Regions from separate parts of the Arthrobacter sp. NPDC057259 genome, predicted to be linked through region 1. Evidence: riboswitches for the same ligand, from Rfam matches in the RefSeq annotation. Region 1 holds a riboswitch; the other holds the start of a gene.
What was found. A riboswitch is a leader RNA that binds a small molecule or an ion and turns the genes downstream of it on or off. The one in region 1 is predicted to bind S-adenosylmethionine.

Region 1 (6,474 bases):
TGATCGCCGCGCGTGCCCGCGAACTGCGCCGCAATCCGGTGGTGGCCGGCGACTTCGTCTCCCTCGTCGGCAACGTCAGCGGCGAACCGGACACCCTCGCCCGGCTGGTGAAGATCCAGGACCGGCGCACCCTGCTGCGCCGCAGCGCCGACGACACCGATCCGATCGAGCGGGCCGTGGTGGCCAACGCGGACCAGCTGGTGGTCGTCGTGGCCGCCGCCAACCCGGAGCCCCGCACCGGCTTCATCGACCGCGCGCTGGTGGCCGCCTACGACGCCGGGATCGAGCCACTGCTGCTGATCACCAAGGCCGACATCAAGGACCCGGCCGAGCTGCTGGCGAACTACCGCCACCTCGACCTGCCCGTCATCATCTCCAAGACGGCCGACGCCTCCGCCTCCGGCATCGACGCCCGCTCCGACGACGGCCTCTCCGCCCGGTTGGACGGCCCGGCCGTCGCCGAACTGCACGGCTACCTGGACGGCAGGGTCACCGTCATGCTCGGCCACTCCGGCGTCGGCAAGTCCACCATGGTCAACGCCCTCACGGGGGCAGAACGGGCCACCGGTGGCGTCAACGCCGTCACGGGCCGCGGCCGCCACACCTCTTCCTCCGCCTTGGCACTGAAGGTGACGGACGCCCCGGCCGGCAGCTGGATCATCGACACCCCTGGCATCAGGTCCTTCGGGCTGGCCCACGTGGACCCGGACCGCATCCTGCGGTCCTTCCCCGACCTGGCCCCCGGCACCGAGGACTGCGAGCGCGGCTGCAAGCACGACGCCACCGCCGTCAACTGCGGTGTGGACGCGTGGGTGCAGGCCGGCCACGCGGGACCCTCCGGCCCGGCCCGGCTGGCCTCGCTGCGCCGGCTGCTGGGCACCGACCCGCGGCAGGAAGCCCAGGAGACCAAGGAACTGGGCACGGTCTCCTGACCGTACGTCACCCATTCGTCCCGCGGGCGATCCGGCCGTCCGGGACGTGGCCTCCCCGGCCGGGGCGCGTTTAGACGGTAGTTTGGAAGCATGAGCCAACCCGCGTCGAGCTACAACGATGACCTGCGCCTTGCCCACGTCCTGGCGGACTCGGTCGATTCCCAGACCATGAGCCGCTTCAAGGCCCTTGACCTCAAAATCGAGACGAAGCCGGACCTGACGCCGGTCACCGACGCCGACAAGGCCGCCGAGGAGGCCATCCGCGGCCAGCTCTCCCGCTCCCGCCCCCGCGACGCCGTCCTGGGCGAGGAATTCGGCAGCTCGGGCCACGGCTCCCGCCGCTGGATCATCGACCCGATCGACGGCACCAAGAACTTCGTGCGCGGCGTCCCCGTCTGGGCCACCCTCATCGCCCTGGTAGACGAGGGCGAGCCGGTGGTCGGCGTCGTTAGTGCCCCTGCCCTCGGCAAGCGCTGGTGGGCCGCCAAGGGCGCCGGCGCCTACACGGGCCGTTCGCTGGCCGCCGCAACCCGGCTGCGGGTCTCCAACGTCTCAGACCTCTCCGACGCCTCCCTCTCCTACTCCAGCCTGGGCGGCTGGAAGCAGCGCGGCAACCTCGACGAATTCCTGGGCCTGACCGAGGAAGTCTGGCGCACCCGCGCCTACGGCGACTTCTGGTCCTACTGCCTGGTGGCCGAGGGCGCCGTCGACATCGCCTGCGAGCCGGAACTGAACCTTTACGACATGGCCGCCCTGGTCCCGATCGTCACCGAGGCCGGCGGCCGGTTCACCTCCCTCGAGGGTGAGGACGGCCCGTTCGGCGGCAACGCCCTGGCCACGAACTCGATCCTGCACTCCGAGGTTCTTAAGCGGCTCAATCCGAACCTCGACGACCTGCTCTAAAACCGCGCCTTCCCTAAGGGCCGGTTCCGCGTAACACAGCGCTTCACATTGCCGCGCCCCTTTCCGGGGCGCGGCAATGTGTCCTAGGCTCGAACCAGGTCACGAGTGCCAGCGCTAAACCCCGGTTTGCTGGCCGGCAACCCTCCTTTCGCGGCGGGGTGCCCCGGGTGACGACCTGGCCGGTCCGGAGCGGACCCGGCAAGCGCGGATCCCCTGCACGCGGGGTCCTTTCTCGAGCGAGGTCCCATGTCGACTGCCATTTTTTCGTCCCCAGCATCCATCTCCACGGCTGTATCCGCCGCGCGCGCCCCGCTGGCCGCCGTGACCGGCGCCGAGATCCAGGCGCCGCTGATCCAGGGCGGCCAGGTCCGCTACGCCAATCTGGACTACGGCGCCTCGGCCCCTGCCCTGTCTGTGGTCTCCGCGTACCTCAACGAGATCCTGCCCTACTACGCCAGCGTCCACCGCGGCGCCGGCTACGCCTCCCAGCTGAGCACCTCGGTCTACGAGAACGCGCGGACCATTGTGCGGGACTTCGTCGGCGGCCGGGCCGACGACGCGGTCATCTTCACCCGGAACACCACCGATTCGCTGAACCTCCTGGCCGGGTGCCTGCCCACCGCCGGCGGCCGGCACCTGGGCGAGGTCCTGTACCTGGACATCGAACACCACGCGAACCTGCTGCCGTGGCAGGGGGTTCCGCACCGCAGCGTCGTCGCCGCGCCTACCCTCGCCGGGACGCTGGCGCGGCTCCGGGCCGAGCTGGCAACCGGCGGCATCAGCCTCCTCGCGGTCACGGGCGCGTCGAATGTCACCGGCGAGATCCTGCCCGTCCGCGAGCTCGCGGCGCTGGCGCACGAGCACGGGGCCCGGATCGTCGTCGACGCCGCGCAGCTGGCCCCGCACCGCCGCATCGACGTCGCGGCCGACGGCATCGACTACGTCGCCTTCTCGGGGCACAAGCTCTACGCACCCTTCGGCGCGGGTGTCCTGGTCGGGCGGCCGGACTGGCTCGACGCCGGGACGCCGCACCTGGCCGGCGGCGGCGCCGTCCGCGACGCCCGGCTGGACGCCGTCAGCTGGACCACCGGACCTGCCCGGCACGAGGGCGGCTCCCCCAACGTCCTCGGCGCGGCCGCCCTGGCCCGCGCCACCCAGGCGGTCGCGGCCCTGGACGAAGCATCCTGGCACGGCCACGAGGATGCCATCCGGTCCTTCCTGGCCGACGGCCTGCGGGAGATCGACGGCGTGAGCGTGCACCACATCTTCGAGGAGACCGACCACGGGGAGGGCCACGGCACCATCGGCGTCGTGAACTTCTCGGTCGCGGGGTACGACGCCGGTCTCGTCGCCGCGTACCTGTCCGCAGAGCACGGGATCGGTGTGCGGGACGGCAGGTTCTGCGCGCATCCGCTGCTCAAGCGGCTGGGCCTGCCCGCCGGGTCGCTGCGGGCCAGCTTCGGCCTGGGCTCCCGGCTCGAGGACGCCGAGCGGCTGCTGGCCGCGCTGCGGACGCTGCGGCGGGACGGCCTGGGCTGGGACTACCTGGTGGATGCCGGGCGCTGGGTACCGGCGAACGACACCCGCAGCTACCCGCACTGGGCGCCCAACACCCCCGGCACCGCCGGGGCGGCCCCCTGCACCCTCGACGGCCCCGAATAGCCGGTGTGCGGTAGATTCGACGGGTATCTTCCCGAGCTGCCGAAGGAGAGTTCACGTGGCAGGCGGCGGCCCCAAACTGCATCAGACCCGGCGGAAGGAGCTCGGAGCGAGCTTCCAGGACGGCGGGGAACACTATGACCGGGTGCGGCCCGGCTATCCCGCCGACTCCGCCGACTGGCTGATCCCCGCCGGAGCCCGGGACGCGGCCGACGTCGGGGCGGGCACCGGAAAGTTCACCGCCCTCCTCGTGGAACGCGGCCTGGCCACGGCCGCCGTCGACCCGTCGGCGGACATGCTGGACCAGCTTCGCACCGCGCTCCCGGGCGTCCCGGCCACGGTGGGGACCGCCGAACACACCGGGCTCCCGGCGTCGGCGTTCGACCTGGTCACGGTGGCACAGGCCTGGCACTGGTGCGAGCCACTACAGGCCAGCACCGAGGCCGCCCGCATCCTGCGGCCGCACGGGGTGCTCGGGCTGATCTGGAACCAGCTGGACACCTCCGTGCCGTGGGTGCACCGGCTCTCCCGAATCATGCACGCCGGGGACGTCCACAAACCCTCGTTCCGCCCACCGGTCGGGCCCGAATTCACCGGGCTGGAGAGCCACCTGACCCGGTGGGAGGACCCGGTGACGCCGGAGGAGATCCTGGAGCTGGCCAAGTCCCGCAGCTACTTCCTGCGGGCCGGGGAGGCCACCCGGGCCAAGGTGCTGGCCAACCTCCAGTGGTACCTGTACGAGCACCTCAGTCATGGTCCCGGCGAGACGCTGGCCCTGCCCTACCTCACCCAAAGCTGGCGCGCGATGAAGGTCTGAGCCTATGATTTCGGTATGCCTAACTTTTTTGTTCAGGCATACGGAACTCATTTGACCCACCAGCCGCAGGAGCCTGCAATGTTGCACCTCGCCGAACAGGATCCCGCCGCCGGCGGCCGGAGCCCGGTCCGTGGCAGGAAGGGGCCCCGCCGGGCCCTGCTGGGGCTGCTGGGGCCGGCCTTCGTCGCCGCGATCGCCTATGTGGATCCCGGGAATGTGGCGGCCAACCTTACCGCGGGCGCCCAGTTCGGCTACCTGCTGGTCTGGGTGCTGGTGGTGGCCAACGTCGTCGCCGTCCTGGTTCAGTACCAGTCCGCCAAGCTGGGCATCGTCACCGGCCGCAGCCTGCCGGAACTGCTCGGGGAACGCCTGCGTCCCGGCTGGCGGCGCGCCTTCTGGGTCCAGGCCGAAATCGTCGCGGCTGCCACGGACCTGGCCGAAGTGGTCGGCGGCGCCGTGGCCCTCTACCTGCTCTTCGGACTCCCCCTCCCACTGGGCGCCGTCGTCGTCGGCGGCATCTCCATGGCGCTGCTGGCCATGCAAAGCCGAAACCGGCAGCGGCCCTTCGAATTGGTCATCATGGGCCTGCTCGCCATCATCACGGTGGGCTTCCTGGCCGGGCTGTTCATCAGCCCGCCGGACCCGTCAGGGGTCCTCTCCGGGCTGATCCCCGGGTTCCGCGGACCGGACACCGTGCTGCTGGCCGCGAGCATGCTGGGCGCCACCGTCATGCCGCACGCCATCTACGTCCATTCGGCGCTATCGCGCGACCGGCACCGCCCCGACCGGCACCGGCACGTTCCGCAGCACGCGGTGGAGCGGCTGGTCCGCGCCACCCGCTGGGACGTCATCGCGGCGCTGGCCGTAGCCGGCATCGTCAACATCGGCATGCTGCTGCTGGCAGCGTCGACCCTGGGCGGGGTGGAGGGCACGGACAGCATCGAAGGCGCCCACGCCGCCATCAGCGCCAGCCTGGGACCCGTGGTGGGCGTGGTCTTCGCCGTCGGGCTACTCGCCTCCGGGCTGGCCTCCACGTCAGTGGGCTGCTACGCCGGGGGAACCATCATGGAGGGGTTGCTGAAGATCAGGATCCCGCTGATGCTGCGCCGGCTCCTGACCCTGGTGCCCGCCGTCGTGCTGCTGGCCGTGGGCTTCGACCCGACCTGGGCGCTGGTGCTCAGCCAGGTGGTGCTGAGCTTCGGCATCCCCTTCGTGCTGGTCCCGCTGGTCGTGCTGACCAGCAGTACCCCGCTGATGGGCGGCTTCGTCGACCGGTTGCCGCTGCGCATCGCGTCGGTGGTCAGCGTACTGCTGGTGATGGCCCTGAACCTGGCGCTGCTGTGGTTCACATTCACCGGTGCGGCCGGACGGTAGGCTAGGGGCTGTGAAAACCAGCCTGCCTTCTTCCTCGATCGAGGACTACGTCAAGGTCATCTACACCTTCACGGAGTGGCAGGACAAGCCGATCACCTCCACGCAACTTGCCCAGCGCCTCGGCGTCGCGAACTCCTCGGTCTCGGAGAGGGTCCGCAAGCTCAAGGAGCAGGGCCTGGTGGACCACAAGCCCTACGGAGCCGTCACCCTCACTGCGGACGGTGAGCGGCTGGCCCTGTCCATGGTCCGGCGGCACCGGCTGATCGAGACGTTCCTGGTCCAGGAGCTCGGCTACCGCTGGGACGAGGTCCACGACGAGGCGGAGACCCTGGAGCACGCGGTCTCGGACACCTTCATCGACCGGATGGCTGCGAAGCTGGGCCACCCGGTCCGCGACCCGCACGGCGATCCCATCCCCGCGGCGGACGGCTCCGTCCTGATGCCCCCGGCGGTGCAGATGAGCGAATTGCCAGCCGGCCTGGGCGGCCGCATCACGCGGATCAGCGACGAGGACCCGGACCTGCTGCGCTACCTGGCGACCGAACGCATCGAGTTGGACGCCGCCGTCGCGGTGCTGGGCAGGAAGCCGTTCGGCGGCCCCCTGGTGGTGCGGATCGCCGGACCTGACGGATCACGGGAGCTCGACCTTGCCGACCGGGTCGCCGACGCCCTCTGGGTGCACCCGGAGTCAGCCGACGACGAAGAACCCGGCAGCTGAGCTGCCGCTAGTCTCCGCTAGCCCTTTGGGCTCCCCCGCCGTCGCCCGGCACGCCGTCTGGCGCAGGTCCG
Region 2 (6,474 bases), on a different contig from region 1:
CGGAGACCAGTTCGCCGTTGATGACGTGGGGAATGCGTTCCATGGTGGTTCTCTTTCTTGGGGGGGGTTCCCGCGCTACTTGGCGGCTTCGAAGGAGCCGTCGACCAGCTTGACGATCGCGGAGCAGTCGGTGCCGGACTGGCCGCCGTCGATCAGCCGCTGGAAGAGCTGCTGGACGTGCTGGCCGATCTCCAGCGGGGTGCCGGTGTCCTGGGCTGCACTGATGGCCAGGCCGATGTCCTTGTTGGCCAGTTCCGCGGTGAAGGTGGGGGCGAAGTCGTTGTTGGACGCGGCGGTGGGGACGACGCCGGCCACCGGGTACCAGGTGCGCAGCGCCCAGCTGTCGCCGGAGGAGACGGAGGCGATGTCCCAGAAGACCTGCTTGTCCAGGCCCAGCCGGTCGGCCAGGACGGCGCCCTCGGCGGTGGAGGCGAGGTTGATGAAGAGCATCAGGTTGTTGCAGATCTTGGCGGCCTGGCCGGTGGTGGCCCCGCCGGTGGGGATGATGTTCGCGGCCATCGGGCGGATGAACTCGGTGGCGTCGGCGACGGCGTCGGGCTTGCCGCCGATCATGAAGGTCAGGGTGGCGGCCTTGGCGCCGCTGATCCCGCCGGAAACCGGGGCGTCGACGAAGCGGAAGCCGGCCTCGGCCGCGGCGTCGTGCAGGGCCTGCGCGGAGGCGATGTCAATCGTGGAGGAATCCACCAGCAGGGTAGTGGTGTCCGCATGGGCCAGGACGCCGTCCTCGCCGAGGTAGACGGCGCGGGCGTGCTCGCCCTTGGGCAGCATGGTGAAGACGACGTCGGCGCCCTTGACGGCCTCGGCGATGCTGCCGGCGGGGGCAACTCCCCCGGCCTCGGCGGCCGCGACGGCTTCCGGGTTGAGGTCGAATCCGCGGACCTCGTGTCCGGCCTTGGCGAGGTTGACGGACATGAATCCGCCCATGTTTCCCAGTCCGATCCAGGCGACAACTGCCATGGCTAAAGCTCCTTTGCTTGGTGTGGCTGACGGTTCCGTGCGGAACTCCCCGCGCTTCGGCGGGGCACTGTGTCCACCATCACACCCTGTTACAGTGCAATCAAGAGAAAAAAGCGAAGATGCCATGTGCAGCCATGCACATTGCCCCGTAAGTACCGAGAGGCCCGGACCGTGAACCGCCTGCCCAGCCCCGATGACCTGCTGATCCTGCTGACCGTGGCGCGGCTGGGCCGCTTCAACGCCGTCGCGGAGACCCTGGGCACCACGCACACCACCATCTCGCGCCGGATCCTGGCGCTGGACAAGCAGCTGGGCGGCCGGACCCTCGAGCGCACTCCGCAGGGCTGGGAACTGACCGAACTCGGCGGCCAGGCGGTGGCGGCGGCGGAGGCGATCGAGGGTACCCTGAGCGCGCTCAGCGGCCGGATTGCCCGGCGGGATGACGTGCTGGCCGGGCTGGTCCGGATCAGCACCCCCGACGGTTTCGGCGCCGAGTTCGTCACGCCGGCGCTGGTCCGTCTGCAGCGCGAGCATCCGCAGCTGAACGTGGAGGTGCTCAGCGCCACCCGCAAGGTCAGCCAGAACCGCTCGGGCGTGGACCTGGAGGTGGTGGTGGGCAACCTGGAGGTCAGCAGCGCCCAGACCATCTTCCTGGCCAACTACTTCCTGCGGCTGTACGCCAGCCCGCAGTATGTCCGGGAGCACGGGACGCCGGAGACCCTCGACGACGTGCGCCGGCACGGCTTCGTCTCCTACGTGGAGTCCGCCCTGCAGGTGGCCGAGCTCGGCCACCGGTCCACGCAGCTGCCGATGCCCCGGTCCAGCTTCCAGGCCACCAGCATCTTCGCCCAGCTGGAGGCGGTCCGGCGGGCGGCCGGGATCGGGCTGCTGCCCAACTTCCTGGTGGTGGGCAAGGAGGGGTTCGTCCCGGTCCTGCCGGCCGACTTCCAGCGCCAGCTCCCCATCTGGGCCGCCGCGCGGGCCGAGTCGCTCCGCTCGGCGCCGGTGCAGGCCGTGCTGGCCGCGCTCCGGGCCGAGATCGCCGAGCGGCAGGACGTGCTGACGGGATAGCCCCGAACAGCGGCAGCCCCCGTCCCGCGGTGCGGGGACGGGGGCTGCCGGTGAAGCTGGTCGTTCGTTACGTCTTGCCTGCTACTTCTTGCCTGCGGCAAGGAGGTCGGCCGTGCCCTGCGCGTCGGCGGCGTCGACGTCGTGCAGGGAGATGCCGCGGGTTTCCTTCAGGAAGAGCACCGCGACGGCGGTGATCGCGCAGGCGATCGCCAGGTAGATGGCAACCGGGACGGAGGACTTGTACTCGCCCAGCAGCGCCACTGCGATGATCGGGGCGAGCGAGCCGGCCACGATCGAGGTCACCTGGTAGCCGAGGGAGACGCCGGAGTAGCGCATCCGGGTCGGGAACATCTCGGCCATGATGGCCGGCTGGCCGGCGTACATCAGGGCGTGGAACAGCAGGCCGATGATGACCGAGGCAAGGATGATGAAGTCGTTGCCGGTGTCCATCATCGGGAAGGCGAAGAAGCCCCAGGTGGCACCGAGGACGGCGCCGGCCATGTAGACCGGGCGGCGGCCCAGGCGATCGGACAGCCGGCCCACCATCGGAACCACAGAGAAGTGAATGGCGTGGGCGATCAGCAGCAGCATGAGGATGCGGGTGGTGTCGGCGTGGACCACGGTCTTCAGGTAGGTGATGGAGAAGGTGACCACGAGGTAGTAGAGGATGTTCTCCGCGAAGCGCAGGCCCATGGCGGTGAAGACGCCGCGGGGGTAGCGGCGGAAGACCTCGGCGACGCCGTAGCCCTTGTGGCCGGCCTCGACCTCCTTGCGGGCCTCGAGGAAGATCGGGGCGTCGTTGACCTTGGTGCGGATGTAGTAGCCGATCAGGACGATCACGGCGGAGAGCCAGAAGGCCACACGCCAACCCCAGCCGAGGAAGTCGGCGGAGGACAGGACCGAGGAGAGGATGAACAGCACCGCGGTGGCGAAGAGGTTACCCAGCGGCACGGCGGACTGCGGCCAGCTGGCCCAGAAGCCGCGGGACTTGCTGGGGCTGTGCTCGGCCACCAGCAGGACGGCGCCGCCCCACTCACCGCCGACGGCGAAGCCCTGGGCGAAGCGCAGGAAGACCAGCAGGGCCGGAGCCCAGTAGCCGATCTGGGCGAAGGTGGGCAGGCAGCCCATCAGGAAGGTGGAGACACCCACCAGGATGATGCTCAGCTGCAGCAGCTGCTTGCGGCCGAACTTGTCACCGAAGTGGCCGAAGACGATGCCGCCGATGGGGCGGGCGACGAAGCCGACCGCGTAGGTCAGGAAGGCGGCCAGGATGCCGTCCAGTTCGGTCTGGGAATTGGGGAAGAAGGCCTTGCCGAAGACCAGGGTTGCGGCGGAGGCGTAGAGGAAGAATTCGTACCACTCCACCACCGTTCCGGCCATGGAGGCGGCGACGACTTTCTTGAGGCCGGACGCCTTGACGTCGGTTTCCTCTGCGCGCCTCGCGGCGGCGTTTTCCGTGCTCATAAGAACTCCTTCGGTGTCGCCATCGACACCCTGCGGCTTACTGGGCTGACTCCGTGTGAGTTGGACCACACGCGGTCATTCTCCACGAGTATGGAGTGTCACCGCCGCAGCCTCAACGACCAATCGCGCAGAGCCTATCTGCAAAATTGCACACCGGCACCCGGGACGAGCCGGCGAAGAAGCCGTGGTGCTCAGGCGAAGAACGCCTCCCGGAGGACGCCGCCGAGCTGGCCGATCTCGGTCAGGAACCCGTCGTGGCCGATCGGGGCCGAGATGACGTGCATGGGCACCTCCCCCGGCAGGGCCGCCGCGAGCTCCCGGGACTGTTCGGGAAAGTACAGCCGGTCCGAGTCCACGGCGGCGATGAAGAACTCGGCGGTGGCCCCGGCGAGCGCCTGCCGAAGGCTTCCGCGGCCACGGGCGACGTCGTGGCTCATCAGCGCCTCGGTGATCGCGATGTAGCTGTTGGCGTCGAAGCGCTGCACCAGTTTGTTGCCCTGGTGGTCCAGGTAGCTCTCCACCTGGTAGCGGCCGCGGCCGGACAGCGGCCCGGGCGCGAGCGGTGTCTCGCCGTCCTGGCCGGTCCGGCCGAAGCGGCCCTCCAGTTCGGCGGCCGAGCGGTAGGTGATGTGGGCGATCCGCCGGGCCAACGCCAGGCCGTCATGCGGCTCGGGGCCGCCGTAGTAGTCGCCGCCATTGAAGCGCGGGTCCTGCCGGATCGCGAGGGTCTGGGCCTGGGCGAAGGCGATCTGTTCGGCGGTGCTGTAGGCGCCGACGGCGATCACGGCGCAGCGGCGCACGCGTTCCGGGTAGCTGACGGCCCACTCCAGGGCCCGGGCGCCGCCGAGGGAGCCGCCGAGCACGGCGTGCCATCGGTGGATGCCCAGCGCGTCGGCCAGCCGGGCCTCGGCGGCGGTGCTGTCGCGCAGGGTGACGAGGGGGAAGCGGGATCCCCAGGGCCGGCCGTCGGGCGCCGGCGTGGACGGGCCGGTGGAGCCGTAGCAGCCGCCGAGGATGTTGATGGACACCACGAAGTACCGGTCCGTGTCCACGGGCGCGCCGGGGCCGGCGAGCTGTTCCCACCAGCCGGGCTCCCCGCCGGCGCCGCGGGTGACGTGGGTGTCCCCGGTCAGGGCGTGCTCGATCAGGACGGCGTTGGAGGCGTCCGCGTTCAGGGTGCCCCAGGTCTCGTAGGCGAGCACCACCTCCGGCAGGACGGCGCCGGATTCGAGTTCCAGGGCGCCGACGGACAGGTACCGCACGGTGCCTTCGGGGGCGGCGGCGTTTCCTGCTGCGGGACTGGTGGCGGGTACACCCGTTCGGGTGACGGCAATCGTCATGTTAAAAGACCTCACTTCGCGCTTGCCTGCCGTCAGTTGACCGGCAGGCCAGGTCTTCACCCGGGGCACCCCGCCGCAAAAGGAGGGTTGCCGGCCAGCAAGCCGGGGCTGTCGCTGGCACTCATGACCTGCACCGAGTGTACGAAACAGGGCGGCGTCCTGGCGAAGATTGTGACTTCCATGTGACAGCCGCCCGCCCGGCCGCGCCGTTTCCCCCACCTTTGAAGGCCAAGGCCGGCGGGTCGCCGCGGACACGCCGCGCCGGCCGCCGTCGGGCCCGCAAAGGTGGGGAAATCCGGCGGGGGTCCCGGGCCTAGCCGGCCTTCGCGGCGCGGAAGCCGGCGTCGAGGTCCGCCAGGATGTCGTCGATGTGCTCCAGGCCCACCGAGAGCCGGACCAGGCCCGGGTGGACGCCCGCCACCGCCTGCTGCTCCGGGCTGAGCTGGCTGTGCGTGGTCGACGCCGGGTGGATCACCAGCGAGCGCACGTCGCCGATGTTCGCCACGTGCGAGTGCAGCTCCAGGGCGTCGACGAAGCGTTTGCCGGCCTCCACTCCCCCGGCGATGACGAAGGAGACGACGGCGCCCGTGCCGCGCGGACCGTATTTCCGGCCGCGCTCGTACCAGGGGCTCGAGGGCAGCCCCGCGTAGGCGACCGATTCGACGTCCTCCCGGCCCTCCAGCCATTCGGCCACCCGGGTGGCGTTGGCGACGTGCCGCTCCACCCGCAGGCTCAGCGTCTCGATGCCCTGGGCGATCAGGAAGGCGTTGAAGGGCGCGACGGCGGAGCCGAGGTCGCGCAGCAGCTGGACCCGGGCCTTGAGGATGTAGGAGAGGTTGGCCCCCAGTGCGCCGTCCGCGCCCAGGTCCCGGGCGTAGACCAGGCCGTTGTAGCTGGGGTCGGGGGTGTTGAAGCCGGGGTACCGCTCCGGGTCCGCGCCGAAGTCGAACTTTCCGGAGTCCACGATCACACCGGCGATCGCCGAGCCGTGGCCGCCCAGGTACTTCGTGGCCGAGTGCACCACGATGTCCGCGCCCCACTCCAGCGGACGGATCAGGTACGGCGTGGCGAGGGTGTTGTCCACGATCAGCGGCACCCCTGCCTGGTGGGCCACGTCCGAGATTCCCTCGATGTCCAGGACGTCCTGGCGCGGGTTGGAGACCACCTCGCCGAAGAAGAGCTTGGTGTTCGGCTGCACCGCCTCGCGCCACTGGTCCAAGTTGTCCGGGTCCGCCACGAAGGTCACGGAGATGCCGAACTTCTTCAGAGTGTGGGCCAGCAGGTTGTAGGTGCCGCCATAGAGGCTGGGGCTGGCCACCACGTGGTCCCCGGCTTCGGCGATGTTGAGGATGGCGAAGGTTTCCGCCGCCTGCCCGGAACTGAGCAGCAGCGCGCCGAGGCCGCCCTCCAGGCTGGCGATGCGCTGTTCGACCGCGTCCTGGGTGGGGTTGCCGATTCGGGTGTAGATGGGGGCGAGCTCGGCCAGGGCGAACCGGTTCGCGGCGCTCTCGGCGCTCGGGAAGACGAACGACGTCGTCTGGTAGATCGGCAGCGAGCGGGCGCCGGTGGCGGCGTCCGGTTGCTGGCCGGCGTGGATCTGACGGGTTTCAAAGGACCAGGC

Region 2: linked by a shared signal. The riboswitch ahead of ACFUCU_RS09780 (homoserine O-acetyltransferase) and the one ahead of ACFUCU_RS00180 (aminotransferase class V-fold PLP-dependent enzyme) in region 1 are both predicted to bind S-adenosylmethionine.

What each region holds. Positions count from the first base shown of each region.
Region 1 covers NZ_JBHUYA010000001.1:38,692-45,165, reverse strand. The annotation lists gene ACFUCU_RS00190 (ribosome small subunit-dependent GTPase A) at 1-932, shown strand, start outside; gene hisN (histidinol-phosphatase) at 1,023-1,835, shown strand; SAM riboswitch class IV at 1,933-2,046, shown strand; gene ACFUCU_RS00180 (aminotransferase class V-fold PLP-dependent enzyme) at 2,082-3,497, shown strand; gene ACFUCU_RS00175 (class I SAM-dependent methyltransferase) at 3,553-4,311, shown strand; gene ACFUCU_RS00170 (Nramp family divalent metal transporter) at 4,390-5,685, shown strand; gene ACFUCU_RS00165 (metal-dependent transcriptional regulator) at 5,696-6,403, shown strand; gene ACFUCU_RS00160 (MFS transporter) at 6,411-6,474, opposite strand, start outside.
Region 2 covers NZ_JBHUYA010000005.1:94,854-101,327, forward strand. The annotation lists gene ACFUCU_RS09760 (CoA-acylating methylmalonate-semialdehyde dehydrogenase) at 1-43, opposite strand, end outside; gene mmsB (3-hydroxyisobutyrate dehydrogenase) at 76-978, opposite strand; gene ACFUCU_RS09770 (LysR family transcriptional regulator) at 1,150-2,049, shown strand; gene ACFUCU_RS09775 (MFS transporter) at 2,131-3,513, opposite strand; gene ACFUCU_RS09780 (homoserine O-acetyltransferase) at 3,705-4,853, opposite strand; SAM riboswitch class IV at 4,867-4,982, opposite strand; gene ACFUCU_RS09785 (bifunctional o-acetylhomoserine/o-acetylserine sulfhydrylase) at 5,167-6,474, opposite strand, start outside.